DNA from 3 places in the Stenotrophomonas sp. 57 genome. Region 2 is predicted to be linked to each of the others. Evidence: predicted binding sites of a transcription regulator. Region 2 holds the regulator's gene; each other region holds the start of a gene.
The links. Region 2 encodes FliA, which starts transcription of late flagellar genes. Its sites were predicted from a motif close to TAAAGTTTNNCNNNCNNNGGCCGATAA; they were not measured.
Positions count from the first base shown of each region.

Region 1 (10,081 bases), 760 kb from region 2:
GCGACGTCACTGGATGTGATCGACGCGCGGCTCGGCCTGGGTGGCGCCCGTGTCGAGCGCGCGCAGGCCGCCTACCAATACGATATTGCGCTGGCGCAGTTGCTGGAGGTCAGTGGACAGATGGACCGTTTTGAAGAATACCGGCGCCGTGCGGACGAGGTGATCGACCATGAGTGATGTGCTGCACGACGAAGCGAAAACGCCCCCGGGCAAACGCCGCCTGGGTCCGATCCTGGTAGTGGTGCTGCTGGTCGTGGTGGTGCTGGGCCTATGGCTAGCCTGGCGCAGCCCCGCCGACCAGATCCAGGGCATGGCCGATGCAGACACGATCAACGTGGCCGCCAAGATCACCGCGCGCGTGGCCGAACTGAAGGTGCGCGAGGGGGACCGCGTGCAGCCCGGGCAGGTGCTGTTCCTGCTCGACAGCCCCGAAGTGGCCGCCAAGGAACAGCAGGCCCATGGCGCACTGGCGGCCGCGCAGGCGGTGGCCGACAAGGCCGACGAGGGCGCGCGCAGCGAGGACATCCGCGCCGCCGAAGCGAACTGGAAGCGCGCCGAAGCCGGTGCGACGCTGGCCGAGGCCACCTACCGGCGCGTGCAGAACCTGTTCAACGAAGGGGTGATGACCCGGCAGAAGCGCGATGAAGCGCATGCCCAGGCCACCAGCTCGCGCGAACTGGCGCGTGCCGCCCGCGCGCAGTACGACATGGCATTGGCAGGCGCCCGCGAGCAGGACAAGCGCGCCGCTCAGGGCCAGGTGCAGCAGGCACAGGGCGCCGTGGCCGAGGTCAACGCCGCGCGTGCCGAAGTGGAAGGGCGCGCGCCGGTAGCGGGCGAGATCAACAAGCGCATGGCTGACCCGGGTGAACTGGTGCCGGCCGGCTACCCGGTGTTCACCCTGGTCGACATCGATCGCATGTGGGTGGCGATGAACCTGCGCGAATCGCAGATGCAGGGCCTGAAGGTCGGCAGCAAGCTGAAGGGCAGCGTGCCAGCCCTCGGCCTGGACGGCGAATTCGAGGTCTATTTCATCAACCCGGCCGGCGACTACGCGACCTGGCGTACCACCCGCCAGTCGTCCGGCTACGACGTCCGCAGCTTCGAGGTGCGGGTGCGCCCGGTACGCCGCATCGAGGGCTTCCGCCCCGGCATGAGCGTGCTGTTCGCATGGCCCCAGCACTGAGCCCGGATACTGGCGGTTTCGGCGCCTCGTGGCGGCGCGAACTGCAGGCGCTGCGCGGCAACCGCGCCGACCTGATGCTGGTGACCCTGCTGCCGCTGCTGATGCTGGCGGTGATGGCGTGGATGTTCACCCCGTCGGTGATGCGCGATATCCCCATTGCTGTGGTCGACCTGGACCACAGCAGTGACAGCCGCCTGCTGCTGCGCATGCTCGATGCCAGCCCCGGCGTGCGCATCGCCAGCCAGCCTGCGGACATGGAAGAGGCACGTTCGCAGCTGCGCCGCCTGGATGTATTCGCCATCGTGCTGGTGCCGCGCGACGTCACCCGCCAGGCGCTGCGCGGCCGCCAGGGCACGGTGTTCGCCTATTACAACGCCACCTACATGACCACCGGCCAGTCCGCCGCGCGGGACATCGGCGATGCAGTCTCGGCCTGGAATGCACGCCTGCTGCGCGAGCGCATCGGCCTGCAGGTCGGCCCGGGCAAGCTGCGTGCAGCCCCGATCGCAGTGCAGTCGGACATCCTCTACAACCCGGCGCGCAGCTACGAATTGTTCCTGCTGCCGCTGATCTTCCCGGCGGTGCTGTCACTGGTGCTGGCACTGGCCGTGGCCGGCAGCCTCGGCCGCGAAATCCGCGACGGCACCCTGCCCGCCTCGCTGGGCCGCACACCGTGGACTGCCATTGCCGGCAAGATTGCGCCGTACATCCTGCTGTTCTCGCTGTATGGCGCGCTCGGGCTGGGCTACCTCGCCTGGCTGCGCGGTGATGGCGTGGCCGGCAGCGTACTTCTGCTGCTGCTCGCGCAGCCTTTGTTCTACCTGGCCACCGCCGCCTACGCGCTGTTCTTCGTTGGCGTCACCCGCGACATGGGCACCGCACTGTCCGCGGTGGGCCTCAGCATCGGCACCGCACTGGCGTTCTCCAGCGCCACATTCCCGGTGCTGGACGGGCCGTTGTTCACCCGTGTCTGGCACCAGCTGCTGCCGCTCAGCGCCTATATCAAGCTGCAGACCCAGCAGCAGTTCATCGGCTCGCCGCTGCTGGTCTCGCTGTGGCCACTGGCCACGCTGCTGCTGATGGCAGTGGTGGCTGGCGGCATCGGCGGCCTGCGCCTGATCGCCTTCGCGCGTACCCCAGAAGCCGCACAGCCGGCGGGGGGCGACGCATGAGCGCACTGTGGCGCAGCCTCCGGCAGACCCTGATGGCGGTCCTGTGCGACCGCTACGCGATCGTGGTGATGGTCGGCGCGGTGATCCTGTACTCGTTCTTCTACCCCGCCGCGTACCGCCACCAGGTAGCCGGCAACCTGCCGGTGCTGGTGGTGGACGAAGACCACAGCGCCACCAGCCGCGAACTGCTGCGCAAGCTCGATGCACTGCGGGTCGCACGCGTGGTCGGGCAACCAGCGGATACCGACAGCGCGCGCCAGCAGCTGGAAGCCGGCCATGCCGAGGGCATCGTGCTGATTCCGGCCAACCTGGAGCGCGACATCCTGCGCGGGCACCCGGCCAAGCTGGTACTGCTCGGCAACGGCGCCTACCTGGGCCGCGCCAGCTGGGTGCTGGGCAGCGTGGCCGACGCGCTGGGCGCGTTCGGACGTGACGCGGTGGTCGGCCAGGCCGCCTTCATGGGCGCGCCGCAGGCGCCGCCCGTCACCCTGGTGCAGCGCCCGCTGTACAACACCCAGGAAGGCTATGGCAGCGCCATCGTGCCCGGCGTGGCCGAGCTGATCGTTCACCAGACCCTGTTGATGGGCATCGGCGTGCTGCTCGGTGGCCGCCGGCTCGCGCTGGGCCGGCGCCTGCGCTTTGACCCGCCAACGCTGGCGGGCATGGCATTGGGCTTCAGCCTGATCGGCCTGTTCGGCCTGTTCTACTACGCCGGTTTCACCGCGTGGGTGCAGGACTATCCGCGCGGCGGCAATCCGCTGGGGCAACTGCTGGGTGGCACCTTGTTCATCGCCGCCACGGTGGCGTTCGGCCTGTTCGTCGGCAGCTTCTTCCGCACCCGCGAACGCGCCTTCCAATACATCATCGCTACCTCGATCCCGCTGTTCTTCCTGGCCAACCTGTCGTGGCCGGCGGTGATGACGCCGCAACCGCTGGTCTGGCTGGCGCAGCTGCTGCCGACCACCTCGGGCATCAACCTGATGGTGCGCCTGAACCAGATGGACGCCCGCCTGGCTGAAGTCGGCCACGAACTGATCACCCTCACCGTCCTGCTGCTGCTCTACGGCAGCCTCGCCGCCTGGCGCCTCCTCGAAAGAAAGGGGACGGACGGGATTAAGTCGTAAACGGCAAGGTCGGGGGATTGCGACTCAATCCCCTCCGCGCCCTTTTCAGGGGTCGGGCGCGTACCAGAACGGGATGCGGTACTCGCGGCGTCGCTCCGGGCCGCGTTCGCCCCCTTCGGCATTCCAGACCAGGCTCAGGTCATGGCGACCGGGTGCCAGCGTCGCCATGGGCAGATAGCCCACCAGTCCACGCATGTCGAGATCGCGGCGCTCCATCGGCATGAAGTCGTGCAGGTCAACCGGCGTGCCATCCAGCTGCACCTGCCACAACCGGGACAGGCACTCCACCGCTGCGCTGGCAGCCTTTGCGCCAGTCGCTTCATTGCGTGCGGCGGGCAAGGCGGTGCAGTGCTGGCGCGCCAGCGGGTTGTCGCGCTGGGGGCGGTGTGGAATGAACACACGCAGGCGTGAACCACTGATAGTGTCCGACGGGATCATCGGCTACGGCAGCAGCTGATCGTGCGCCGAACGCATCGATTCGTAATGCGCGCTCAACATGCCGTGTTCGACGGCCTCGTCGGTCATCACCTGGTAGCGGTTGAACAGCGAGAACTTCACTGAACCCAGCACCTGCACCCCGCCCAGCACCATGGCCACCATCACCGCCAGCAGATAGACCGCCATGAACGAACGCGAGCGCAGGTTGCTCTGCAGGGTCAACTGCATGGTCTGCATCAGGCGCAGCAGGGGAATCCGTTGCAGGCCTGCCAGGAAGCGCTGCAGCCACCGCTGCAGGCCGTCATAGGGCCGGTCGCGCCGCTGCCGGCGCACAATGACACGCTCCAGCAGTGCAGGAACCAGTGCGAGTACAAGCAGGCTGGCCAGCACGGTACCGACCACGATCATGGCCACACGATCGGAACCGCCGGCAAGCGCACTGATCGCCATCGCCGCGCACAACGTCAGCACGGCCACCACCAGAGTACCGGCCAGCGTCTGTACCGCCAGCAGCGTGGTGGAGAAGAGCATGGTGGCCAAACGATCAGCGCGTTCGATGCTGCCGTCCAGGCCACCGTCGCGCGCCTTGAGGAAAGCGCGCGATACCGGGCCCATCTGCGGCAGCCGTTCCCAGTCGATGCCCTTGGGAAAGTGCGATTTCAGCCCGATCAGGCCTATCCAGTACCCGCGCACGGTCAGATGCGCGATCAGCGCTACCGCCAGCACGTAACACATGCCCACGCTGATGCTGAAACCAAACCACAGCACCTGGAAGTACATGCCTTCCGTGTGCAGGCTGCTGCGCGCCCACGCATCGAACAGGTAGCCAGGCACCGCCAACAGGGCGAACGCCAGCAGGCCGGAAATGAACAGTTCCAACTCATCGGTACGCTCGCGCAGCCGACCGAAGCGCGTGCTCGCCTCGGGTCCGGGCTCGCGGTCGGCAACCGGAACGTGCGACTCTGCGACGGGCAATTCGTTCACAGGGCATTCATCCTTGGAGGTCGGCGCAGTATAGGCGCGACACACCGGCCGGCGATACGGGGCCCCACAACGAGGAACGCCGGCACGAGGCCGGCGTTCCGAGATACTGCGTTGCGGAAGGCGGACTACGCAGTTGGCACCATCGGTCAGCGGTAAACGCGCTCGCAGCGGCGCTCGACCACGCGGTCGCCGTTCTTCTGCTGGCTGTTGCCCTGGATCTGGCGGCCGGCAGCGCCGCCCGCTACGGCACCGGCCACGGTGGCCAGCTTCTTGCCGTTGCCACCGCCCACCTGGTTGCCCAGCAGGCCACCAATGACGGCGCCAGTGGCGGTACCGGCGATGCGGTTGGGATCGCGCGAATTACGCTGTACTTCCACGTTCTTGCAGACCACGCGGCTGCCGTCATTGAACTTGCGTCCTTCGTCGCGCGGCCCGTAGGTCTGCGCACCGGCAACAGAGGTTGCCGCCAGCAGGGTGCCCAGCACAAGCAGTCGGGTCGAGGTCTTCATGGCCATCTCCTGAGGTCCGGTATGGCGCCAGTGTCCTCCCGCGGTTGGCAACCGGAAGTGAAATACGCGTGCCGGGCGCCTCAATGGCCATCGCGCGTTCAGGAAAAATCGCGCCCATCGCGACCAGCCATCGCGATGGGCGCCGTCTCCCTGCCGGCAGGCTCACCTGTTAGAACTCTTCCCACCCACCTGCATTGGCGGCCAGCGTCGGCTCGATGCGCGGTGACAGCACCGCCGGACGCCTCACCGGGGTGACCGACGCTGCGACTGCCGCAAGCGCCCGCGGAACCGACGCGGCCGCCGCGGCCGCGCCGGTGCGGAACACCGACACCGCTTCGGTCAACAGGTTGGCCTGCTCTTCCATGGAACGGGCCGCGGCACTCGCCTCTTCCACCAGTGCGGCGTTCTGCTGGGTGGTCTCGTCCATCTGCACGACCGCCTGGTTGACCTGCTCGATGCCGGAACTCTGTTCCTGCGAGGCTGCGGAGATGTCGGCCATGATGTCGGTCACGCGCTGCACCGAGGCGACGATCTCGCCCATGGTCGTGCCTGCCTGGCGGACCAGCGCCGAGCCATCGGCCACCTTGCCGACCGAATCCTCGATCAGGCCCTTGATCTCCTTGGCCGCGCCTGCCGAACGCTGCGCCAGCGTGCGCACTTCGCTGGCCACCACCGCAAAGCCCCTGCCCTGCTCGCCGGCACGCGCGGCTTCCACTGCGGCATTCAACGCCAGGATGTTGGTCTGGAAGGCGATACCGTCGATGACCGAGATGATCTCGGCAATCTTCCTCGACGACGCTTCGATCGCCGACATGGTGATCACCACCTGCCCGACCACCTCACCGCCCTGCGATGCAACGCCATGCGCGCCGATGGCGAGCTGGTTGGCCTGCCGGGCGTGCTCCGCGTTCTGCTTCACCGTGGACGTCAGCTCCTCCATCGATGCGGCCGTTTCTTCAAGGTTGGCCGCCTGCTGCTCGGTGCGCCGCGACAGATCAGTGTTGCCCGACGCGATCTCGCCTGCCGCCAGAGTGATGCTGGAGGCACTGGCCTGGATACGACCCACGATCTGCTTGAGTTGATCGACCGTGGCGTTGCAGTCATCGCGCATGCGGGCGAAGACCCCGTGGAAGTCACCCTGCATGCGTACGGTCAGGTCACCGCGCGAGATCGCCTGCAACAGGGTCGATACCTGTACCAGATTCTCGTCGGTGGTCTGCATCAACCGGTTGAGCCCGGCCACCATGTCGCGGAAATCGTAGGCGAAGCGATCTTCGTCACCGCGCAGGCTGAAGTCCCCTGCGGCGGCCGCGGTCGCCAGCCGGCGGATCTCGCTGTTGATCGCCGCCAGGCTGGCCTTGGTCTCGTCCATCGCCTGGGTGATCGCCGCCTTCTCACCCGGCAGCCGGTCCATGTCCACCGACAGGTCGCCGCGCGCATAGTGCTTCATCACCTCGATCAGGCGATTCTGCACCTGCACATGCGAGCCAACCAGCGCATTGGTGTCATGCACCATGCGGCCGTAGTCCCCCGGGAAGGCGCTCTCGTCCATGCGGTAGCTGAGGCTGCCGGCATCGTGCTGGCGGGCCAGTTCGCCCTGTGCCGCCATCACCGACTGCAACTGTGCCTGCATGCGCTGCATCGATCGGAGCAACTGGGTGACCTCATCGTTGCCCGACGCGTCGATGCTGCTGTCCAGGCGCCCACCGGCAATACCATCGGCCAGCTTCACCGCCCCTGCCAGCGGACGAGTCAGGCTGCGGGTGATCGCCCATGCCGCCAGCGAGCCGAGCAGAAGACTCATCACACCGAACACGATCGACAACGTGCCGGTCCACGATTCGGTCGAGCGGTATTCCTCGCGGCTGCGCGCTGTCAGTGCCTCCTGATGCCGCAGCAGGGTCGAGATTGCCTCGTTCCAGGCCGTCGCCAGACCATGTTCGGCCAGCAGTTCCTTGGCCGCGCCGTCGAAATCGCCGGCCTTCATGCGCTCATGCAGGTGCTCGGTGGAAGCGTCGGTGGCTTTGCGCGCCGCCTCGATCTTCGCCACCAGGGTATCGCCGGTGGCATCACGTGGAATCTTGATGTACTTGGCCCAGATACGATCGTAGGTCTGGGACAGCTCCTGCGCCTTCTGATAATCCTTGTCGAAATCCTCGCCGCGCTTGATCACCATCAGCCGGCGATGCATCAGCACCGCGTTGTTGGTATCCACCATGTCGTTCAACAGCCGCATCTTCACCATGTTGACGTCCACCACTTTCTCGAACTGGGCGGACTTCAGGTGGTTTCCATACAGCACGAGGCCAACGATGGCCACGATGAACAGCAGCAGCAGACCGAACCCGGCACCCAGCCGGGATCCCACTCGGAGGTTGCGTAAGGCGAGCATCTCAATTCCCTTGATCGTGGCCGTACGATCGGTGGCGGCTCGACCGGGAGAATCTTTAAGAGCTTTTCCGCATATACCTTCGTGAATATCTTCAACTGTGCGGGAAAGCGTGAAAAATACCCCTCAACCCGAATTCATGTTCAATATTATTATCTTTCACTCCGCACGCCAGGAATTCTTTCATGCCCCTTACCCTGCAGATTGAAGGCGGCGCGATCCAGGACATCGACAGCCTCTATGCCGAACTCAACCGCGTGTTCATGGCCGGCGAGGACTGGCAGCTCGGGCCGAGCCTGGATGCCCTGGACGATCTGTTGCATGGCGGTTATGGCGCGTTGGCTGGCCACGATCAGGCCACCCTCGTCTGGCGCGACATCGCAAACAGCCGCGCGGCCTTGGGCGTGGATGCCACCCGCCGCTGGCTGCAGGCAAAACTCGACGGGCCGGGTCACTTCAATGCGCAGGCCATCAGCCACCAGCTGGAGGCCCTGCAACGGGGCGATGGCCAGACCTACTTCGAGATCGTCATGGAGATATTCGCCAGCCATCGGCAGATCACGCTCATCCCGGCCTGATTGCGTGCCCCGCACGTACCTGGCTCATCATCGGCAGCGGCGTCCCCCAGCCCCAGCAGTTACCATGGACGGCCCTGTACCTGCTCCGCCGTCGCCGCCTTCCGGCGCGACCGGATGCCCTGATCCACGAGTCCCATGTCCAAAGACAAGTCCGCCGAACACACCCCGCTGATGAAGCAGAACGGGCGCAGCGAGATGTTATGGGAAAATCCCTTTGTGCAGCAACGGAATCGAATGTTGTTGAGTTGCAGGAAGGGCTGTCGCAACAATTCCGCAACAGGTAGATGAATCCACGCCAGGCTCCCTCTCCACTGGTGGCGTGGACGGCTTGCCGTCCAGGACAACACCATCAGACGCATCCCCTTGATTGCCGCTGCAGGCGGCCTCAAGTCCCCCCTGATCCAAACCGGATCTTTAGGAGCTCGATGCTATGCCTGCAATCAAGCGTTCCGAACTTCGTTATGAATACAGCTGGAGAGTCTCTGAGGGCGACAATCCTAAGCTGATAGCGGACGACGCCCATCACCTCAGCCGCAATGAGGGCTATGAGATGCTGCTCTATCTCAACAGCCTGACCGGCAAAGATGGCGTCGACCTCCCTGTCAAGACCCGTCTCATTGTTGAGTGGATGCTGAAAGAGCACTTCAAGTCCACTGCACCCGGACGCCAAACCGTTACGACATGGGTGGTGGACAACTGGAATCGGTTGTCGCCGCATTACCCTGGATGAGGCGATCCCAGGCGGGGAGCTTCGCCCTCCGCCTACTACTGCAGAGGAAAGCGGCTAAGGTGCAGTGGCAGCTGGAAGGAAGTGACCTCCGCTCATTCGCAGGTCACGCCCTCACCCCTCTTATCGGCCTCAATTAAAACGCACCCAGTCGCGCCTTTTGCGACGATTTCCCGATATCGTGCGCATATGGAACACAGGGGACTCAAAATGGATCACGAGTATGTGGTGCTTGGCGGTGTCAATCGGGCGCAGATCGGAAAATATCTCGCCAGGACCGCGTCAGTGGTTTCAGGGATCTTGGTCTGGGCGCTCCTCGAAGCCGTAGACCTCGCAAAGGGGCTTGGGCTTGGCGCAAACCTGCCGCCCGTTATCCTCTCTCTAGCTGGTGCGGGCACGGTTTATACCGTTCTATACCTGATCTTCCGCCGCTGGATGTGGCGTGTGCCGCTCGTCGCAGGGTGGCTGAAGGTTGCGGATCTCTCGGGAACTTGGATCTGTGAGGGCCATCCATTTCCACGTCCTGACTCACTGGCCGTTGATTGGCAGGGAACCATGACGATCACCCAAGATTGGGACAAGGTGCGCATCCACCTCGACGCTGGGTTGTCCAAGTCCAACAGCGACGTTGCCGGACTCGTTTCCGACCCCATCGAAGGATTTGTTCTGCTTTACAGCTATCGCAACGACCCCAAGCCCGGCCGAACAGAGCTCAATGCGCATCGGGGGTTTGCAAAACTGGTCTTTGCTAAAGATCTTAAAACTGGCAAGGGCGACTATTTCAACGGTGACGGCCGCCACTCGTCGGGCACCCTCAAACTTCGGAGGCAGTAATGGCAAGAACCGTTGATCAGCGTATTGCCGCACTGAAAGCGCGACGCAGTGGCGAAGATCGAGTTAACCTCATGGCGCAGGATAGCGCTGCGCTGGCCAAGTACATAGAGAAGATTTGGAAGCAGGAGGCCTGGGAGACAAAA
Region 1 is NZ_CP127407.1:1,335,803-1,345,883, reverse strand. It holds gene QP512_RS06180 (TolC family protein) at 1-177, shown strand, start outside; gene QP512_RS06175 (efflux RND transporter periplasmic adaptor subunit) at 170-1,183, shown strand; gene QP512_RS06170 (ABC transporter permease) at 1,168-2,355, shown strand; gene QP512_RS06165 (ABC transporter permease) at 2,352-3,479, shown strand; gene QP512_RS06160 (hypothetical protein) at 3,525-3,917, opposite strand; gene QP512_RS06155 (hypothetical protein) at 3,921-4,901, opposite strand; gene QP512_RS06150 (glycine zipper 2TM domain-containing protein) at 5,048-5,416, opposite strand; gene QP512_RS06145 (methyl-accepting chemotaxis protein) at 5,580-7,802, opposite strand; gene QP512_RS06140 (barstar family protein) at 7,985-8,377, shown strand; gene QP512_RS06135 (hypothetical protein) at 8,808-9,107, shown strand; gene QP512_RS06130 (hypothetical protein) at 9,315-9,938, shown strand; gene QP512_RS06125 (hypothetical protein) at 9,938-10,081, shown strand, end outside.
Region 1: the regulator FliA is predicted to act here: its motif matches at 7,834-7,860, upstream of QP512_RS06145 (methyl-accepting chemotaxis protein).

Region 2 (10,081 bases):
GGCGGGTCCACCGGTACGCCGAAGGCGCGGCTGAGCGAGGCATGGGGATCGAGATCGATCAGCAGCACGCGATGGCCGAGGGCGGCCAGGCCGCGGCCGAGGGCGAGGGTGGTGGTGGTCTTGCCGACTCCGCCCTTCTGGTTGGCGACTGCCCAGATGCGCATCGGTTTACTCCTTCATTGCCGGGGGAACGGCGGCGCCGACACGGCTGCCAGCCGGCACCGGTGGCAACTTCACCGGTGCGATGGGGGAGGTGGGGACGCTGGCCGGAGTTGCGGCGGCTTGTTCGGTTGCGGTGCTGTCGGTGGCGCCGGTGGCTGCGTTCAGGCGCTGGCCGAGCGGATCCACCGAATGCGAGGTGTCGGCCAGGATGATGACCATCACCCGGCGGTTGCGGTTGCGGCCCTGCGCACTGTCGTTGTCTTCGCGCGGGCGGAACTGGCCGTAGCCGACCATCGCCAGCCGCGACGGCTGCACGCCCTGGTCGGCGAACAGGTGGACCACGCTGGCCGCGCGCCCGGCCGACAGTTCCCAGTTCGAGGGGAAGGTGGCGGTGGCGATCGGCACGTTGTCGGTGTGGCCTTCCACGCGCACGCTGTTGGGCACGTCTCGCAGCACCTCGGCCAGGCTGGCCAGCGTCTGACGTGCATGCACGTCCAGCGCGGCCGAGCCGGTCGGGAACAGGATGTCGCTGTTGATCTCGACCTCGATCCACAGCTCGGTACGGCGCACGCTGATCATGCCGCGGTCGATCAGCGGCGCCAGCGCGGCGGTGAGGCGGTCGGCGATGCTGTTGAGCTGGCGCTCGGCGCGGGCGATCTGCTCCTGGTTGTGCACCGACACGGGCATGCGCATCTGCGAGGCCATCGACGGCAGCAGGGTCGGGTCGTGCGAGGGCGCCGGCGCGGACGGGCCGATCTTGGTGCCGGACTTGATCACCGAGGGGCTGTCCCAGCCGCCGCCCTGCACCTGCTTGTTGCCGACCTGCACCGGGTTGATCGTGCGCGGCGCACCCCCGAAGGCATCGGTGAGTGCGTCGGCCATGATCCGGTACTTGCCCTCGTTGACCGAGGAGATCGCGTACATGACCACGAAGAAGGCGAGCAGCAGCGTCATCAGGTCGGCATAGGGGATCGCCCATGCTTCGTGGTTGGCGTGCTCTTCGTGGTGCTTGCGGCGGGCCATGTCAGTGCAGGAAGCCGGAGAGGTTGGTTTCGATGTTGCGCGGGTTCTCGCCCTGGGCGATCGAGATCAGGCCTTCGATGACCATCTCGCGGTCGCGGGTGTTGTGCGAGATCACACTCTTGAGCTTTGCAGCGATCGGCAGGAACAGCAGGTTGGCCGAGGCGATGCCGTAGATGGTGGCGGTGAACGCGGCAGCGATGCCGTGGCCCAGCTTGCTCGGGTCGGCCAGGTTCTTCATGACCGCGATCAGGCCGAGCACGGCGCCGATGATGCCCAGCGTGGGCGCGTAGATGCCCATCGCCTCGAAGACCTTGGCGCCGGCCTGGTCCTGGTGTTCCTGGCTGCCCAGTTCGATTTCCAGCATGTGCCGCATCGATTCGGGTTCGACGCCGTCCACCAGCAGCTGCAGGCCCTTGCGCAGGAACGGGTCCTGCTGCGCTTCCACCTGCGATTCCAGGCCCAGCAGGCCCTGGCGGCGGGCGATGTTGCTCCACTCGACGATCTGCTGGATCAGTTCGCGGCGATCGCTGTGCGGCGGGCGCACGACCCAGCGCACGATCTTGAACGCATGCTTGAACACGGCCGGCGAGGTGTGCAGCAGGATCGCGGCCACGGTACCGACGATGACGATCACAAACGCCGCAGGCGACCACAGCGACGCCAGGCCGGCGCCCTTGAGGATGCTGCCACCGACCAGCGAGGCCAGGGCGAGAAAGAGTCCAATGAGGCTGAGTCTATCCATGGTTCCGGTATCGGCTTGTATGAATGGGACTTGAGACACCGGGAGAATCTGGTGCAACGGAGTTCACAGTTTTCCGCGTCGCCGGGCATGGCCCGGCGCAACCACGACGGGGGTCATCTCAACCCGTCCACGTCCAGGATCAGCGCCATGCGACCATCGCCGATCAAGGTTGCACCGGCATAACCGCGCAGGCCGCGCAGAGCCTTCGGCAGGGGCTTGATGACCACTTCCTCGCGTCCGCGCACCTGGTCCACGACCAGGCCGAAGCGTGCTTCGCCGGCCTGCAGCACCACGATGGTCAGCAGGGTCGAGGCGGCCGGCGTCACATCCAGCCACTGACGCAGATCGACCAGCGGCAGGGTGTGCGAGCGGCGATCAAGCACGGCGCGGCCATCGAACCATCCCAGCGAGGTCCGGGGCGCGTGCAGCACCTCCATCACGCGGGCCAGCGGCAGCGCATAGACGTCCTCGCCGGCCTGCACCAGCAGGGTCGGCAGGATCGCCAGGGTCAGCGGCACGCGGATCAGGAAGCGGCTGCCACGACCCAGTTCCGACTGGATCTGGATCTGGCCGCTCAGTTCGCGGATGCGCGACTGCACCACGTCCATGCCGACGCCACGGCCGGAAATATCGGTGACCTGCTGCTTGGTCGAGAAGCCGGGCAGGAACACCAGGTGCAGGCACTCCTCGCTGCTCAGGCGGGCGGCGGCTTCCGGGTCGATCAGGCCCTTCTCGCGCGCCTTGGCGCGCAGCTTTTCCGGGTCGATGCCGGCGCCATCGTCCTGCACCTCGATACTGACGTAGTCACCTTCCTGCTGGGCGGACAGGCGCACGTGGCCCATCCGTGGCTTGCCCTGGGCCTCGCGCAGCTCGGGCATTTCCACGCCGTGGTCGATGGCGTTGCGGACCAGGTGCACCAGCGGATCGGCCAGCGCTTCGACCAGGTTGCGGTCCAGCTCGGTCTCGGCGCCGATCAGCTCCAGGTCCACTTCCTTCTTGAGCGAGCGGGCGACATCGCGGGCGACCTTGGGAAAGCGCGAGAACACCTTGCCGACCGGCTGCATGCGGGTGCGCATCACCGCCGACTGCAGGCGGGCAGTGGCAATGTCCAGCGTCGATACAGCGCGGTCCAGCTCCTCATCGCGCAGGCGTGCGCGCAGGGTCTTCAGGCGGTTGCGTGACAGCACCAGTTCGCCGATCAGGTTGACGATCGCATCCAGGCGCTTGGTATCCACGCGCACGGTGTGCTCGGCTTCGGCCAGCGGTTTGGCGGCGGGCTTGGCTGCCGGAGCGGCGGCCGCTGGGCGAGGCGCCGGCGGGGCAGCGACCGGCTTGCTGCCGGGCGCGGCGCCACCATGCAGCTGGTCGAGCAGGGCTTCGAACTCGTCTTCGCTGATCAATCCATCGTCGGCCTTCTTCGCCGGTGCGACCGCAGTCGGCGCGTTGCCGCCGTGCAGCTGGTCGAGCAGGGCCTCGAATTCGTCTTCGGTGATCAGGTCGCCGCCAGCGGCAGCCGGTGCGGCGGCGCTCGGGGCTGCGGTACCGCCACCGTGCATGTCGAACTGGGCGATCAGCTCCGGCGGGGCGTAGCCCGGTTCGGTGCCCGACGACACCGCGTCGAGCATTGACTGCAGGTAGTCCAGCGATTGCTGGGCGGCGTCGAAGTGATGGGCCTGCAGCACGGCCTGCCCGGCGCGCGCGATCCCCAGTGCTTCTTCGGCGGCGTGACACAGCTCGACCATGGCGGTGACGCCTAGGAAGCCGGCGCCGCCCTTGAGCGTGTGGTAGCCGCGGAACACCGCGTTGAGCTGCTCGCTGTCCTGCGGCGCCTGCTCCAGCGACACCAGCTGTTCGCCCAGGCGGTCCAGGATTTCCTGTGCCTCGATGATGAAATCGGCAGTGATGTCGTCGGATACCGCGCTCATGGTTACAGCCCCAGATCCGACAACAGGTCGTCGGCGTCGTTCTGCGAGACCGCGTGGCGGTCCAGTCCCTTCAATGCCGGCCCGGCCAGTTCCGGGTCGGTGCGATGCTGTTCCGGCGGCAGGCCGAGTGCGCCGAAACCTTCGTGTACGCGGCGCACGATGCCGACCACGCGCCGGATGATCTGTCCGGTCAGGTCCTGGTAGCTCTGGGTCAGGGCGATTTCGGTGAGGTTGTGGCGGATGCGCTCGAGCTGCGCGTCCTGGCCGGGCTGCAGGCCTTCGGCGCGCAGCTGTTCGGTCAGGCTGCGGCATTCCTCGGCCAGGTCCAGGGTGCGGTGGGTGGCCTGTTCGGTCATCGCCACCACGTGGTCCAGGCGTGCGCAGGCGTCGTCCAGTTCACCGGCTTCGCTCGGCACGGTCGGCAGTTCACCCAGCGCTTGACCCAGCTCGCGGGCCAGCCGCGAAAGGCCGCTCATCATCGGCTGCGTGCGCAGCGCGACCAGTCCGTCGATGCGTTGCCGCCAAGCGGCTTCGTCACCGGACTCCAGCGCGTCCAGGGCTTCCTGCAGGCGCAGGGCGAGGGCGTTCCTGTCGACCGTGGTATCCATCAGGCGCTGGCCGCCAGGCGTTCGAAGATCTTGCCCAGCTTCTCTTCCAGCGTCTGCGCGGTGAACGGCTTGATGATGTAGCCGTTGACGCCGCTCTGTGCCGCTTCGATGATCTGCTCGCGCTTGGCTTCGGCGGTGACCATCAGCACAGGCAGCGTTTTCAGCTTGGCGTCGGCGCGGATCGCCTTCAGCAGCTCGATGCCGGTCATCACCGGCATGTTCCAGTCGGTGACCACGAAATCGAACGGCTGGCTCTGCAGCAACGACAGCGCGGCATGCCCGTCCTCGGCTTCGGCGGTGTTGGTGAAGCCCAGATCGCCCAGCAGGTTCTTGACGATGCGACGCATGGTCGAAAAGTCGTCGACGATCAGGATGCGCATGTTCTTGTTCAAAGCAGAGTTCCTTTGTTGTTCATTCCGGGCGGCCGGGGGCAGCCGCCTCGGGGATGTTCATTCTTCAAGGCCGGCGTCGACCGCCTCGAATATCTTCAGTCGGCCCCGCAGGCGCAGTACCGCCTGGCCGTGGATCTGGCAGACCCGCGATTCGCTCACGCCGAGCACTGCGCCGATCTCCTTCAGGTTCAGCTCCTGCTCGTAGTACAGCGAGAGCACCAGCTGTTCGCGCTCGGGCAGGTGGCCGATGGCCTTGCCCAGCTCGCGGCCGAATTCGCCGCGCTCCAGCACCTGCTGTGGGGTCGGGCCGCCCTGGGCGACGGTGTCCAGCTCGCCCTGGTCCTCGATGCGCGATTCCAGGCTCAGCACCTGGCCGCGTGCGGCGTCTTCCATCAACCGCAGGTACTCTGGCAACGGCATCTCCATCGCCGCGGCCACTTCGGTGGCGCTGGCGGCACGGCCGCTGCTCTGTTCGAGGCGGCGGATGGTGGCGGCGGCGTCACGCGCACGGCGGTGCACCGAACGCGGCACCCAGTCGCCGCGGCGGATCTCGTCGATCATCGAGCCACGGATGCGGATCGAGGCATAGGTCTCGAACGAGGCGCCCTGGTCGGCGTCATAGCTGCGCGAGGCTTCGATCAGGCCCATCATGCCGGCCTGGATCAGGTCGTCCACTTCGACGCTGGCCGGCAACCGCGCAGCCAGGTGGTGGGCGATGCGCCGCACCAGATCCGAGTGCTGGGCGATGACCTCGTTGGCTGCCGAGCGCTGGACCTCCCGGTACTGGGCTGCGCCTTTCATGCGGCCACCCCGCGCTGCTTGAGGATGCGCTCGAGGAAGAACTCGACGCCGCCACGCGGCTCGGTCGGCGCCTGCCAGCGGGCGGTGCGGCGGGCAATCTCGGTGATCGCCAGCGCGGCCGGGCTGGACGGATAAGCCTTCACCACCGGCTGCTGGCGCTGCACCGACAGGCGCAGCCAGTCATCCTGCGGCACGCAGCCCAGGTAGTTCAGCGAGACATCGGCAAGGAACTTCTCGCAGACGCGGGTCAGCTTCTCGTACAGCACGCGGCCTTCGTTGGGATCGCGCACCATGTTGGCCACCACCTGGATGCGGTCCACGCCGCGCTCGCGTGACAGCACCTTGATCAGTGCGTAGGCATCGGTGATCGAAGCCGGTTCGTCACAGACCACCACCACGGTGTCCTGCGCGGCCTGGCAGAAGGTCAGCACGCCGTCGGTGATGCCGGCGGCGGTGTCGACCACCATGATGTCCAGCTCGCGTTCCAGTTCGGAGAACACGTTGACCAGGCCGACATGCTCGGCCGGGGCCAGCTCGGCCATGTGCCGGCGGCCGGACGCGGCCGGGACCACCAGCACGCCATTCGGGCCTTCGACGATGACGTCGTCCAGCGAGCAGCGGCCGGCGACCAGGTCGGCCAGCGTAAAGGTGGGGTTCAGTCCCAGGATCACGTCGATGTTGGCCAGGCCAAGGTCGGCGTCCAGCAGCAGCGTGCGCTTGCCCATGCCGGCCAGTGCCACGGCCAGGTTGGCCGAGACATTGGTCTTGCCCACGCCGCCCTTGCCGCCGGTCACGGCAATGGTGCGCACAGGGCCGAGCGGCTCGCTGCGGGTGGCCGACAGCGGGAAGGTCTTGGTCAGCTTGGCGTACTCACGCGACGGCATGGTTCAACTCCGGGTTGCAGGGCATATCGGCCGCTCGGCGCAAATCTTCAAGGCGAAGTACAAGATTGGCTGCACTGGCCCGGTGCAGGTCGTCCGGAACGTCCTGGCCATCGGTCACCCAGGTGATCGGCAGGGCATGGTCCACGGCCACCGACAGGGCGTTGCCGAAGCGGCCGGTCTCGTCCAGCTTGCTCAGTACCAGGCCCTGCAGGTTGGCGGCGCCGAAGCGGCGGACCACCTCGTCCATGTCGCCGAAGCTGGTGTTGGCCGGCAGCACCAGCAGGGTGCGGACCTGGCGGGCGGCGCGCAGCCACTGCAGCTGGGCGGCCAGTGCGCGGTCGCGCGGGCCCAGCCCGGCGGTGTCGATCAGCACCAGCTTGTAGTCCTTCAGGCGTTCCAGCAGCTGGTCCAGGTCGGTGCCGCTGTTGGCCTCGTGCACGGCGATGCCGAGCTGGCGGCCGTAGCCGTACAGCTGCTCGCGGGCGCCGATGCGGGTGGTGTCGGTGGTCACCAGGGCCACGTCACGCGGCGCGTGCTTCTCGGCGAAGCGCGAGGCCAGCTTGGCGATGGTGGTGGTCTTGCCGGCGCCGGTCGGGCCGACCAGGGCAATCACGCCGCCTTCCTCCAGCGGGTCGACGGGGGCGATCGGCAGCTTGCGCGAGATCAGCCCCAGCATCAGGCCACGGCCACGGTGGGCTTCGGTCTCCAGCGGGATCTGCATGGCCACGTCGCGGGCCAGGCCGGCGTCGAAACCGTACTCGTCCATCAGATCCAGCGCGGTGGCGCGCACCGGGCAGCCACGCAGGCGCTCGTCGGTGAAGCGGTTCATCTCGCGCTCGATCACCTGGCGCATGCCGGCCACTTCCTGGCGCAGCTGGCGGATCTCGGCGTCGTCCTGGGCGACCACGGTCAGCACCGGGGCCGGGGCGAGGGTAGGCTCCGGCGAGGTTTCGATGACGGCGTCGGCCACTGCCGGTTCGCTGGCGGCGATCTCCGGCTGTGCTTCGGTCGGAGCCGCGCCCGGCAGTGGCGGCGGCTGCACGGCGGGGGCCGCGCTTTCGTGATGCATCTCGTGCGGCGGGTCGATCTGGAAGCGGGCACGGTTGGCTGGCGCGCTGGCGGCCGGTGCCGGTGCCGGTGCAACGATGGCCTCGGCGAACGGGGCGAAGATCTGTTCCGGCAGCGCCGGTTCGTTGACGGCAGCTCGGGCCAGGGTCGCGGCGAAGCCGGTGCTGCCGCGGGTCGGCACGATCTCGTCGGCGCTGTCCAGGGTGCGGCCGGTGGCACCGACCGCGGCGCGGGCGAGGGCGGCCACGGCAGAGGTGGTCGCGGCAACCGGTTCCGGAGCGGGGGTGTTGCTGCGACGGCGGGTGACTGCGGCAATGACGGCATCGGCGGCGGTGCGCGGCTTGGGGGCCGGCGGCGGTGCGACATCACGGCGCGAGGCTTCCAGCGCACGCTGCACGGCGCTCTCGTCGTAGTTGGCGGCGGCGACGATCTCGATGCCTTCCTCGATCCGGCGGTTGGACAGGATCACGGCGTCAGGACCATGTTCCTTGCGCACCAGGTTCATGGCCGAGCGCATGTCGGCGGCGACGAATCGTTTGATTTTCATGCTGTGGTCACGGGACGAAGACGGCGGGGTGGCGGTAGGAGAACTCGGGTGGTCGGTGGTCTGCACGGTGCGGGTTCCCCTTGGTGTCTGTCTGTTGCGTTGGTTCGAAAGTGGTGTCTGTTTTCTGGCGCATCGGAGGGCGGCGTCAGCTGATCGTTCCGACCAGCTTCAGGCGCTTGTCCTCCGGCACCTCGCTGTAGGCCAGGACCGACAGCGACGGAACGCTGTGGCGGACCAGGCGGGCCAGCGCGGCGCGCACCGGGCCAGGTACCAGCACGACCGCGGGCTCGTTGCGGGCTTCCTGCTTGCTGACACATTCGGCCAGGCTCTGGTGCAGTCGCTCAGCGAGTCCGGGTTCCAGCGCGGCGCCGTTGCCCTGCGTGGACTCCTGCAAGACACGTTCCAATTGCGGGTTGAGGGTGAACACCGGCAGCTCCGCCGACATTCCGGCGATCTCCTGCACGATGAAGCGGCCCAGTGCGGTGCGCACGGCGGCGGTCAGCACGGCCGGGTCCTGGCTGTTGGGCGCGTGTTCGACCAGTGCCTCGGCGATCTTGCGCAGCTGGCGGATCGGAATGCGCTCGACCAGCAGGTTCTGCAGCACGCGCACCACCGCCGACAGCGGCAGCGCCTTCGGCGTCAGATCTTCGACGAGCTTGGGCGCGCTCTTGGCCAGGTTGGCCAGCAGGTGCTGCACTTCCTCGTGTCCGAGCAGTTCCGGCGCGTGCTCGCGGATCAGGTGCGAGAGGTGGGTGGCGACCACGGTGGCCGGGTCGACCACGGTGTAGCCCAGCGTTTCGGCCTGGGCGCGCTGGTGCGGCTGGATCCAGGTGGCGTCCAGTCCAAACGCAGGGTCCTTGCCGGCGATGCCTTCCAGTGCGCCGAGTGCACTGCCGGGATCCAGCGCCAGCTCGCGATCCGGATGGATTTCGGCGGTGGCCACCGGCACGCCGTGCACCAGCACGCGGTAACCATTGGCCGGCAACTCCAGGTTGTCGCGGATGTGTACCGAGGGAATCAGGAAGCCAACGTCCTGGGTCAGCTTGCGGCGCACGCCCTTGATGCGCGCCATCAGTTCACCGCCCTGGTTGCTGTCCACCAGCGGGATCAGCCGGTAGCCGACCTCAAGGCCCAGTGGATCGACCGGGCGCAGCTCGTCCCAGCTCAGTTCGGCGGTCGGTGCCGGCGCGGCGGGGCGGCCCAGCGCATTGAGCGCGGCGGCGTCATTGCCTCCCGCTGCCGGATCGGTGGCGGCGGTCTTGCCCTTGCGGTAGACCTTCCAGGCGATGAAGCCGAGGATCGCGGCCAGCGTCAGGAAAGCGACGTTGGGCATGCCCGGCACCAGGCCAACGACGCCGATGATGCCGGCGGTGATCGCCAGCGCACGGTACTGGCCGAACACCTGGCCGGTCATGGCCTGGGCCATGTCCTGGGAACGCGAGGCCCGGGTGACCAGCATCGCCACCGCGCTGGACACCAGCAGTGCCGGCAGCTGCGCCACCAGGCCGTCACCGATGGAGAGCAGGGTGTAGGTGGCAGCGGCATCGCCGAACGGCATGCCATGCTGCAGCACGCCCACGGCCAGGCCGCCGAGCATGTTGATGAACAGGATCAGGATGCCGGCGATGGCGTCGCCGCGGATGAACTTGCTGGCACCGTCCATTGCACCGTAGAAGTCGGCTTCCTCGCGGACTTCTTCACGGCGCAGCTTGGCTTCTTCACGCGTCAGCAAACCGGCGTTGAGGTCGGCGTCGATCGCCATCTGCTTGCCGGGCATGGCGTCCAGGATGAAGCGCGCGGTCACTTCCGAAACCCGGCCGGCGCCCTTGGTGATGACCACGAAGTTGATGATGGTCAGGATTGCGAACACCACGATGCCGACCGCGTAGTTGCCGCCGATCACGAATTCGCCGAACGCGGCGATGACCT
Region 2 is NZ_CP127407.1:2,098,058-2,108,138, forward strand. It holds gene QP512_RS09620 (ParA family protein) at 1-164, opposite strand, end outside; partial or broken gene motD (flagellar motor protein MotD) at 340-1,185, opposite strand; gene QP512_RS09630 (flagellar motor protein) at 1,187-1,927, opposite strand; gene QP512_RS09635 (chemotaxis protein CheA) at 2,041-3,852, opposite strand; gene QP512_RS09640 (protein phosphatase CheZ) at 3,855-4,460, opposite strand; gene cheY (chemotaxis response regulator CheY) at 4,460-4,852, opposite strand; gene QP512_RS09650 (RNA polymerase sigma factor FliA) at 4,910-5,653, opposite strand; gene QP512_RS09655 (P-loop NTPase) at 5,650-6,537, opposite strand; gene flhF (flagellar biosynthesis protein FlhF) at 6,524-8,152, opposite strand; gene flhA (flagellar biosynthesis protein FlhA) at 8,298-10,081, opposite strand, start outside.

Region 3 (10,081 bases), 1.9 Mb from region 2:
GGCGCCCAGGGCCAGGCAGGCGCTGCTGCTGAGCAGGGTACGGAGGAAGCGGCGACGGTCCATGATGGCCTCGGGTCTGGATGCAGGAATCAGCGCAGGGTGATGTCGATGGCAGCGCCGGCGGCCGGCACGTCGACGCGCGCCTCGTCGAAGGTCGGCTTGCGCATCACCTGCGGGTTGTTGCTGAAGCCGTAGCCTTCCACCGGCATGCCGACCAGGTTGGTATCGAGCTTGCCGTTGTCGTTCTCATCGTGGGTGAGCAGCACCGCGTAGCTGCCGGCGGGCACGCCCTTGAACACGAAGTGGGCGCTGTCGCCGCTGGGCTTGGCCTGCTGTGCCTGCACCGGTGCGGCCTTGCCGTCCCAGGCGGCCGTGCTGTTGACCAGAGCGACCCGCAGGGTGCCGGTCTGCACGCGGACATCGTGCACGGTCACCGCCAGGTCGGCGGCATGGGCACTGCCGGCCAGGGCCAGGGCAGTCAGGGCGGTGCTGAGCAGGGCGATTCGGATCATGGCAGTAGCTCCGGAAGAGGACGTGGTGGTGTGCCGCGGTGTGGGGCCAGTCTGCGCGGGGCACGGCGCCGGGTTCAGGGCCAGAGGTCATCGATCCGACGTGCCAGAAGTCACTTTCTGCATCGGACCCATTGCCGGTTGCAGTCGCGGCCGTCAGCATCGGGTCATGCCCAGCCTGTTCCGCCACCTGTTGCGTCCCCTCAGCCTCGCTGGCCTGGTCACCGTGCTGGTGGTGGGCCTGTCATTCGGCGTGCAGGGCCCCGTTGCCGGCCGCAGCCAAGCGTTGCTCGGCATGTTCCTGCTGCTGTTCGTGGTGCACGGATGGGCGGCAATGCCGACCCGCGTGCGTGCACTGGCTGCGGTGCTGCAGGCTGTGCTGGCGATCGCGCTGGTCGCCCTGCAGCCGCGTACCGGGACCGCGCCGGTGCTGCTGGTGGTGCTGGTCGCGCAGCTGGCCGAGCACTGGCCGCCGCGCTTCGTGCTGGGGATTGCACTGGTGGCCAACCTCGCCATGTATCTCGTGCTGCGCCACAGTGGCTTCACCCAGCCGTTGCTGGTGGTGCTGCTGTATGGCGGCTTCCAGGCGTTCGCGGCACTGACCGCACACTACGCACGCAGCACCGCGTTGGCCCGTGACGACCTGGCCCGCGTCAATGCCGATCTACTGGCTACGCGTGCGCTGCTGGCCGACAGTGCTCGCGACGCCGAGCGCCTGCGCCTGGCCCGCGAGCTGCACGATGTGGCCGGCCACAAACTCACCGCGATGCGCTTGAACCTGCGTGCGCTTGCGGCCGATCCGGTGCTGGCCGGGCGCGAAGGGTTGGTGCTGGCCGAGCAGCTGTCCGGTGAGCTGCTGGCCGACATCCGCCAGGTGGTGCAATCGATGCGTGACGACCGCGGCCTCGATCTGGCGACCGCACTGCACGCCCTGGCCGCGCCGTTCCCGCGTCCGACGCTGCAACTGCGTATCGGCGAGGGCGTGCGCGTGACCGACCCGCTGCTGGCAGAGACCGTGCTGCGCCTGGTACAGGAAGCGCTGACCAATGCCGCCCGGCATGGCAACGCAGACACCGTATGGCTGACGATCAACGAAGAGGACGCCCGGTTGCGTATCGACATCCGTGATGACGGCCAGCGCGCCGAGCGTATCCGCGAGGGCAACGGCATCGCCGGCATGCGTGAGCGCCTGGCGGCGGTGCGCGGCCAGCTGGAACTGGCCCGCACCGCACAGGGTGGCATGCACCTGACTGCCTGGGTGCCGGCATGAGCGGCGCCGCGATCCGCGTTGCCCTGGCCGATGACCAGGCGCTGGTGCGTGCGGGTCTGCGTGCGCTGTTGCAGGGGCTGGGCGTGGACGTGGTGCTGGAAGCTGAAGACGGCCAGGCGCTTTTGGATGCGCTGGCCACCCAGCCGGTGGACGTGGTCCTCAGTGACATCCGCATGCCCGGGATGGATGGCATCGAAGCGTTGCGCCAGCTGCGTGCACGCGGTGATGGAACCCCGCTGCTGCTGCTGACCACCTTCGATGAAAGCGATCTTCTGCTGCGCGCAAGCGAGGCAGGAGCGCAGGGGTTCCTGCTCAAGGACGCGGCGCCGGCCGACCTGCGCGAGGCGATCGAGCGCGTCGCCGCCGGCGAAACCCTGCTGTTGCCGGTCAGCACCGAGCCCGTGCGCGCGCGCTACCGCTTCCATGATGAAGCACCGCCCACCGACACCTTCGGCGAGCGCGAAGTGGCGATCCTGCGCCTGCTGGCCGGTGGCTACAGCAACAAGGAGATCGCGCGCAGCCTGTTCCTGGCCGAGGGCACGGTGAAGAACTATGTCTCGGCCATCCTCGACAAGCTCGGCACCCGCGACCGTACCCGCGCGGTGCTGAAGGCGATTACCCTGCGCATCATCTGAGTTGCCGGAACCTGGAAAGCGCGTGGACCCGATTCTGAACGCTGAGATCCCCGCCAGTGACCTGGCCCGTGCCATCGCGTTCTACCAGCAATGGCTGCGGGTGAACCAGGGCGTGCGCATCTACCTCGGCGTCGACAACCTTGAGACCCGCCTTGCGCGCGCACTGGAGGCAGATGCCGAACTGCGCTTCGGTGCCGAGATCCGCGACAGTGAAGGCAACCGCATCGCGCTGCAGGCCCGCGCAGTTCTGTAGAGCCGAGCCCACGCTCGGCTGCTGCTGGCCCCGCCGGCCAGGCTCAGCCGAGCATGGGCTCGGCTCTACAGGTCGGCTCTACAGGATCGCGGCACGCGAGCGCTGAGACCCGCTTTGCGCGCGCCCTGGACGCAGATGCCGAACTGCGCTTCGGTGCCGAGATCCGCGACAGTGAAGGCAACCGCATCGCGCTGCAGGCCAGCGCAGTTCTGTAGAGCCGAGCCTACGCTCGGCTGCTGCTGGCCCCGCCGCCCAAGCTCAGCCGAGCATGGGCTCGGCTCTACAGGATCGCGGCACGCGAGCGCTGAGACCCGCTTTGCGCGCGCCCTGGAGGCAGATGCCGAACTGCGCTTCGGTGCCGAGATCCGCGACAGCGAAGGCAACCGCATTGCGCTGCAGGCGCGCGCAGCTCTGTAGAGCCGAGCCCACGCTCGGCTGCTGTTGGCCCCGCCGCGCCAAGCTCAGCCGAGCATGGGCTCGGCTCTACAGGATCGCGGCACGCGAGCGCTGAGACCCGCCTTGCGCGCGCCCTGGAGGCAGATGCCGAACTGCGCTTCGGTGCCGAGATCCGCGACAGCGAAGGCAACCGCATTGCGCTGCAGACGCGCGCAGCTCTGTAGAGCCGAGCCCACGCTCGGCTGCTGTTGGCCCAGCCGCTCCAGCTCAGCCGAGCATGGGCTCGGCCCTACAAGGTCGCGGCGCGCGAGCGCTGCAGCCAGTCATTGATGGCCGGGTCCAGTCGCGGGTCGTCCGGCAGCTGCATGCCGAAGCGCTGCTGCAGTACGTCACGCACATCACCCACATCATGCAGCGGGCGCTTGTCCGGCGCCTGCCCGGGGCGGTACTCGGTGTAGTTGCCGCTGCCGATGGTGCGGCGCCAGTCCGGTCCGGTCAGCGACACGCGTAGCTGGCCCGGGAAGCTGGAATCGGGGTGGGTGCATACGTACCAGTTGCCCACCACGTTGTCGATCGGTGCAGGCGCCTGCAGATCGAAGCGGTACATCGCCCGCCAGCCGTCGCTGGATTCGGCTGACAGCACGAAGTCGCCCTCGTCAGGCAGACGCTGCAGCAGATAGCGCTCATGCGGCGTGGCCTGCGGCTGCGCATCGTGCAGGCGCAGCGGTACGGTCGGGGTCAGGCTGCCGAATCCGGCATCCACCAGCCAGTCGTCCCCATCCACATGCACGCGCAGCAGCAGATGGGTACGCGCGGTCAGTTCGCCGTCATGCGCTGCCAGCAGCACGCGCGCACTCAGAGGCTGCGCATCAAAGCCCAGTGCCTGCAGCAGGGCCAGCAGGCCGCCATTGAGTTCGAAGCAGTACCCACCGCGGCGGTCGTCGAGCAGCTTGCGCTGCACGCTGTCCAGGTCGATCGGCACCGCATCGCGCAACAGGCAGCTGAGGGTCTCGAACGGCAACAGTGCGTTGTGACGCTGCTGCAGCAGTGTCAGGCCCGCCAGCGTCAACGGTGGTGGCGCATCCAGCTGCAGGCGCTGCAGGTAGCGGGGGACATCAAGCGTCGTCATGGCGGCACCGGGCGGGGGAGGGAGGTCCACTGTGTTCCCCCAACCGGGGTTGAGGTCAAGCGCGGCGGCGATGTCATCCCCCCGTCGCCTGTGCCCGGTACAAAGGCCGTGTCCGCCAGCGATCGGCGCGGTCGAACCAAAGAATTCCTAAAGTTGCTTCAGATCTGGCCGATACAGATGCGTCTTTCCGCCTGGAGTCTGTCATGTCGGCCGTTGTTTTCCACCTCCGGTCCCTGCGCACGCGCCTTGGCACGTGGCGCTCGGCGTCCCCCGACCTGCTGTTGTGGCTGCAGCCGCACCGCCTCAGCGTGGCCAACAAGCTGAAGGCGACCCTGTGGGTATGCGGCCTGGGGCTGGTCGCGATCGCCGCCGTCTACGCCTGGACCGGCCACGCCAGCGCACAGGCTGCACGCGACCAGGCCAGCTACCAGCACGGCAGTGATCTGGCCGCCAGCCTGGCCACACGGGTGGCCGAAGCGCGCCGCCTGCAGACCCAGTATGCACGCAGTTTCAATGATGCCGACCGCGACCAGCTGCTGGTGACCCAGAACGCCCTGCAGGCCGACCTGCGGGCGCTGCGCGCGATGCCGATGGATGCCAGCCGGCGCAAGGCCCTGCAGGCGCTGACCGAAGCCGCCGATGCGTTCTCGCAGGGTGTGGTGGCGCTGTTCGAACGTGTCGATGAAATGGGGCGCGGTGACGCTGGCCTTGCCGCGCAGCTGCAGCAGGCGGCCGATGCCCTGCAGACCCAGGTGGACGCCCAGCAGCGGCCGTCACTGGCGCTGTCCCTGCAGAAGATGCGCCGTCAGGAAGCGCTGTTGCTGCTCGATGGTGATTCCACACATGCCGATCGTGCGAGCGAAGAAAAACTGCCGTTTGATCTGGCGCTGGCGGGCCTGTCCACCGATGTGCAGGACACCCTGCGCAGCGGAATGGACAGCTACCAGATCGCATTGCTGGGCTATACCGCGGCCCGTGTAGGCCTGGACGTGGAGGCACAGTCACTGCTGGAAACCGCCGCTGGCGTGGCACCGGCACTGGCCGCATTCCAGCAGGCGCAGGTCGCGGCGCTGGCCAGTGCGCAGGCACGGCAGCAGACGGGCGCGCGCACCATGAGCGTGCTGTTCGCACTGACGCTGCTGCTGGTTGCCGGTGTATTGATCACCAGTCTGGTGCTGGTCCTGCGCGCGGTGCGCCAGCCGATCCAGGACACCCTGCGCTTCGCCAGCGACATCGCTGACGACCGCCTGGACACCACCTTGCGCGTTTACAACACCAACGACGAGATCGGCCAGCTGGCCCAGCGCCTGGTCGACATGCAGCAGCGCCTGCGCGCGCGCATCGAGACCGAGCGCGCGGTGGCGCGCGGCAACACCCGCGTGCGCCGGGCATTGGACAGCGCGCAGACCGGCCTGATGGTGATCGATGCGGAAGGACAGGTCGCCTACGCCAACCCGGCACTGCTGCAGCTGCTTGGACTGCGGTACGAGGATCTGGTGGGCAGCGACGCGGTACACCTGCATCCGGCCCTGGCCGGCCTGGCCGGTGTGCGCCAGCGCGAGGAGCGCGAGATCGGCCATGCCGGCGTGCGCTACCAGCTGATCGCCAACGCCATCATCGACGAAGCGCAGTTCCTTGGCGTGGCGGTGGAATGGCGCAGCCGTGCGCTGGAAACCCTGTTGGAAACCGAAGTGGCCGCGCTGGTCGATGCCGCCGCGCACGGTGACCTGCACGGCCGCATCGCGCTGGAGGGCAAGCAGGGCTTCGTACGCACCCTGTCGACCAGCATCAACCGCCTGCTGGCGACGTTTGAAACCAATCTCGGCGACCTGCAGGCGCTGCTGGCTGCGTTGGCCCGCGGTGACCTCAGCGTGCGCATGGAGGGTGAACTGCAGGGGGTGTTCGCACGCATGCGCGACGATGCCAACGCCACCGTCGCACAGCTCGGCCGCATCGTCACCCGCATCCAGCACGCCACGTCCAGCTTGGATACCGGCGTCGGCGAGATCGTCGCCGGCCATCACGACCTCTCGCAGCGTACCGAACAACAGGCGGCCAACCTGGAAGAGACGGCCGCATCGATGCATGAGCTGACCGACACCGTTGGCCGCAATGCGGATGCCGCAGGGCGTGCCGACGCGCTGGTCAAGGGTGCCGCAGCGGTGGCGCAGCGCGGCGGCGAGGCGGTTGGCCAGGTGGTCGCGACCATGCAGGGCATCAGCGAGGCCTCGCGACGGATCGGCGACATCACCCAGCTGATTGATGGCATCGCTTTCCAGACCAACATCCTTGCGCTCAACGCGGCCGTGGAGGCGGCACGCGCGGGCGAGCAGGGCCGCAGCTTTGCCGTGGTGGCGGCAGAAGTACGCCTGCTGGCCCAGCGCAGTGCCGAGGCGGCGAAGCAGATCAGGGGATTGATCGAGGATTCGGTGGCGCGGGTCGGCCAGGGTAACCGGCAGGCCGAGCAGGCGGGTACCACCATGGGCGAGATCGTTGGCAGCGTGCAGCAGCTGGCCGAGCTGCTGGCCGGTATCCGCAGTGCATCGCAGGACCAGCATGCTGGCATCGCGCAGGTGAACCAGACCATCGTGCAGATGGAAGCCAGTACCCAGCGCAACGCCAGCCTGGTGGAAGAGGCTGGTGCCTCGACCGCGCAGATGCAGGTGCAGGTGCATGCGCTGGCGGAAGCCGTTGGCGCGTTCCGGCTGCAGCCGGAACAGCGGGCGGCACGCGCAGCGGCCTAGGCGGTGCTGTTCTGTGGGCCGGCGGGGAATCAGCCGAGCGCAGGCTCGGCTCTACATCATCAGGCCCGGGAAACGCTGTAGAGCCGAGCCCATGCTCGGCTCACGCCAATGCGCGCTGGCAGGAATCAATACACGTCGCGGCGGTAGCGGCCGTTCTCCAGCAGTGTTTCCACTGCTTCATCGCCCAGCGCTTCGCGCAGCACCTGGTCCACGCCTTCGGCCATGCCCTGCAGCGAACCGCACACGTGGATGACGGCACCACACTGCATCCAGTCGCGCAGTGCATCGGCCGCCGCACGCAGGCGATCCTGTACATAGCCACCGTCGCCATCGCGCGAGAACGCCAGGTCCACCCGCGCAAGATGACCCTTGGCCTGCCAGGCCTCGATCTCGTCGGCGAACAGGAAATCGTGCGCACGCTGGCGTTCGCCGAACAGCAGCCAGTGTCCTTGCTCGCCGGCGTGTGCGGCTTCGCGCAGCAGGCCGCGCAGGCCGGCGATGCCGGTGCCATTGCCGATCAGCACCATCGGTGCACCCGCAACGCGGTGGAAGCCGGGATTGCGGTGCACGCGGGCGACGATGCTGGCACCGATCGGTGCATGCAGCGACAGCCAGCCCGAACCGAGCCCGGCGCGTCCCGTGTCGTCGTGCACCAGCCGCACCACCAGTTCCACCGCGCCATCCTCGGTGCACGAGGCGATGGAATATTCGCGTCCGGGCAGCATCGGCAGCCCTGCCAGCCACAGGCACGGATCCTGTACCGCCAGCGCAGCATCGGCATCGGGCAGTTCGCGTTCGCTGGCCAGGGCCAGCAGCGTGCGTGCTGCGCCGTCGGCCAGCAGTGGCTGCAGCGGGTCCAGTCCATGTGCCTTCAGCACCGCACTGGCGTGCCGCGCATCGTGGCGGGGCGCGATATGCAGGATGTCGCCCGCCTGCCACCGCACCTCCGCCGGCGCCGCAAGGCGGATGCGCCAGATCGCACCGCCGACGCTGCCCGGGTTGAGGTGGTCGCGGCCGAGCAGGCGCCACTCGTGCATCTGCGTGGCGGGCGGCAGCACGCTGTCATCGGTGGCGATGCCGGTCAAAGCGCCCAGCTGTTGCTGCCACTGGCGCAGCGCCGGTACCGCAGCGGCATCGACATCGATGCGCTCGAACAGTGCACGCGCACCGTTGCCCTGCAGCCAGCCATCGACCTGGCGGCCAAAACCGCAGTAGTGCGGGTACTGGCGGTCACCGAGGGCGAGCAGGCCGAACTGCAGGCCCGACAGATCGGGCGCTTGTGCCAGCAGCCGTCGCGCAGCGCCCCGCGCCGCATCCGGAGGTTCGCCATCGCCAAAGGTGCTCAGCACGAACAAAGCCTGCGTAGTGCGCGCGAGCTGCGTGGCATCGACCCGGGCCAATGGCAGTACCTGCACGGCATGGCCAGCGGCCTGCAGCTGCGCGGCCGCACGCCAGGCCAGCTGTTCGGCCAGCCCGCTCTGGCTGGCATGCACGAGCAGCCAAGGCGCGCGGCCATCATCGGCGGCGGCAGTCGGCAGCGACTGGCGCAGCCCGCGCGCAACGCGCTGGCTGCGGCGACGGTCCAGGTACAGCATCCAGCCAGTGATGAAGAACAGGCTCATGCCCAGGCTGCTGAGCATCACCACCACGCGGCCGGGTGTGCTGAAGTAGCTGCCCGAGTGCAATGCGAACACGCTGGTGGCCAGCTGTGCGCCGGCGCCCTGTCGCGCGTAGGGGCGTGAATCAAGGATCGCTCCGCTGGCCGGATCCAGCTGCAGCAGGTCGTGTGCACGGTCATGGTGGCCGCCACGCTGCGACGGATCACCGGCCATCACCCGCACGTTGAGCGCCTGGCCGGGCTTTTCCGGCAGGCGCAGGTCGATGAAGCCGGTACGCACGCCGGGCAGCGCGTACAAGGTGGTTTCGACGCGGCGCAGGTCCAGCGTCGCGTCGGTGGCCACCTTGTGCTTGGCCGCCGGCGCGACGCCCAGCAGGATGTTGGCGGCGCTGCGGTACCAGTCAAACGACCACCACAGGCCGGTCAGTGCGCTCATCAGGTAGATCAGCAGTACCCAGGTGCCGACCACCGAGTGCAGGCTCCACAGAAACCCGCGGCCGCTGCGTTTCCACTCCACCGCCAACCAGCTGCGCCAGTGCCACCAGCGCCGCGGCCAGCGCAGATACAGACCGGACAGGGTGAAGAACAGCAGGGCGATCGCACAGCTGCCGGTGATCCATTTGCCGCGCTCGCCTGCGGCGAGGTGGCGATGCAGGTCTTCGACGAAATCGAAGAAGGCCTGTCCGCGCAAGGCGCTGAAGCGCTCACCGCTGTAGGGGTCGAAATACACCCAGTGTTCTTTGCCGCCGACGAAACGTGCCACTGACGGTCGCTGTCCGGTGGCATCGATGCGCAGGCGTTGCAGGGGGCGCTCGCTGCCTGCCTGCAGCAGCGGCACCAGTTCCGTGAGCGCCAGCGGATGCTGGCCTTCGGAATGGTGTTCGGCAATTTCGGCGAAGCCGGGGTTGGCGGCACGCAGCAGCTCGTCCTCGAAGGACAGCACGGCGCCGCTGAGGCCCATCACGGCCAGGACAGCACCGGCAGTGATGCCCAGCAGCCAGTGCAGTTGGAACAGGACGTTCTTGAACATCGAAGGAGAGGGGCCCGGACGGCTGCCGCCCGCATCCTGCGCAACAGCAAATGAGAATTAGTCGCGGAATTGTCCGGGGCGCCCTGCCTGCGGTCAAGCAGGGGTATCGGCCGGGCGCCGCCCGGCCGAACCCTCACTTCACCCAGCGTTCGATCTCACCGTGGGCGAACGGCCCCAGCTTCGCCTTGACCATCCGCCCCTGTGCATCGAACAGCACGCTGTAGGGCAGCAGGCCCTGCGCGTTGCCCAGCTGCACGCTCGCGTCGCGCGGGCCCGGTGTCTCGATCACGATCGGGTAATCCACCGGCACCTGCTGCAGGAAACGGCGCACGTCCTCCGGGGTATCCAGCGCCAGGCCCAACACCTGCACACCGTCCTCGTCCTGGACATGTGCGAAACGCGCCAGTTCGGGCATTTCTTCCACGCAGGGTGCGCACCAGCTGGCCCAGACGTTGACCAGCAGCGGGCGGCCGGCGAAGCGCTGGCGCAGGTCCAGC
Region 3 is NZ_CP127407.1:3,954,271-3,964,351, reverse strand. It holds gene QP512_RS18225 (carotenoid oxygenase family protein) at 1-63, opposite strand, end outside; gene QP512_RS18220 (DUF2141 domain-containing protein) at 90-512, opposite strand; gene QP512_RS18215 (histidine kinase) at 679-1,779, shown strand; gene QP512_RS18210 (response regulator transcription factor) at 1,776-2,414, shown strand; gene QP512_RS18205 (hypothetical protein) at 2,437-2,667, shown strand; gene QP512_RS18200 (hypothetical protein) at 2,721-2,882, shown strand; gene QP512_RS18195 (arylamine N-acetyltransferase) at 3,353-4,192, opposite strand; gene QP512_RS18190 (methyl-accepting chemotaxis protein) at 4,396-6,936, shown strand; gene QP512_RS18185 (sulfite reductase flavoprotein subunit alpha) at 7,062-9,584, opposite strand; gene QP512_RS18180 (TlpA disulfide reductase family protein) at 9,718-10,081, opposite strand, start outside.
Region 3: the regulator FliA is predicted to act here: its motif matches at 4,341-4,367, upstream of QP512_RS18190 (methyl-accepting chemotaxis protein).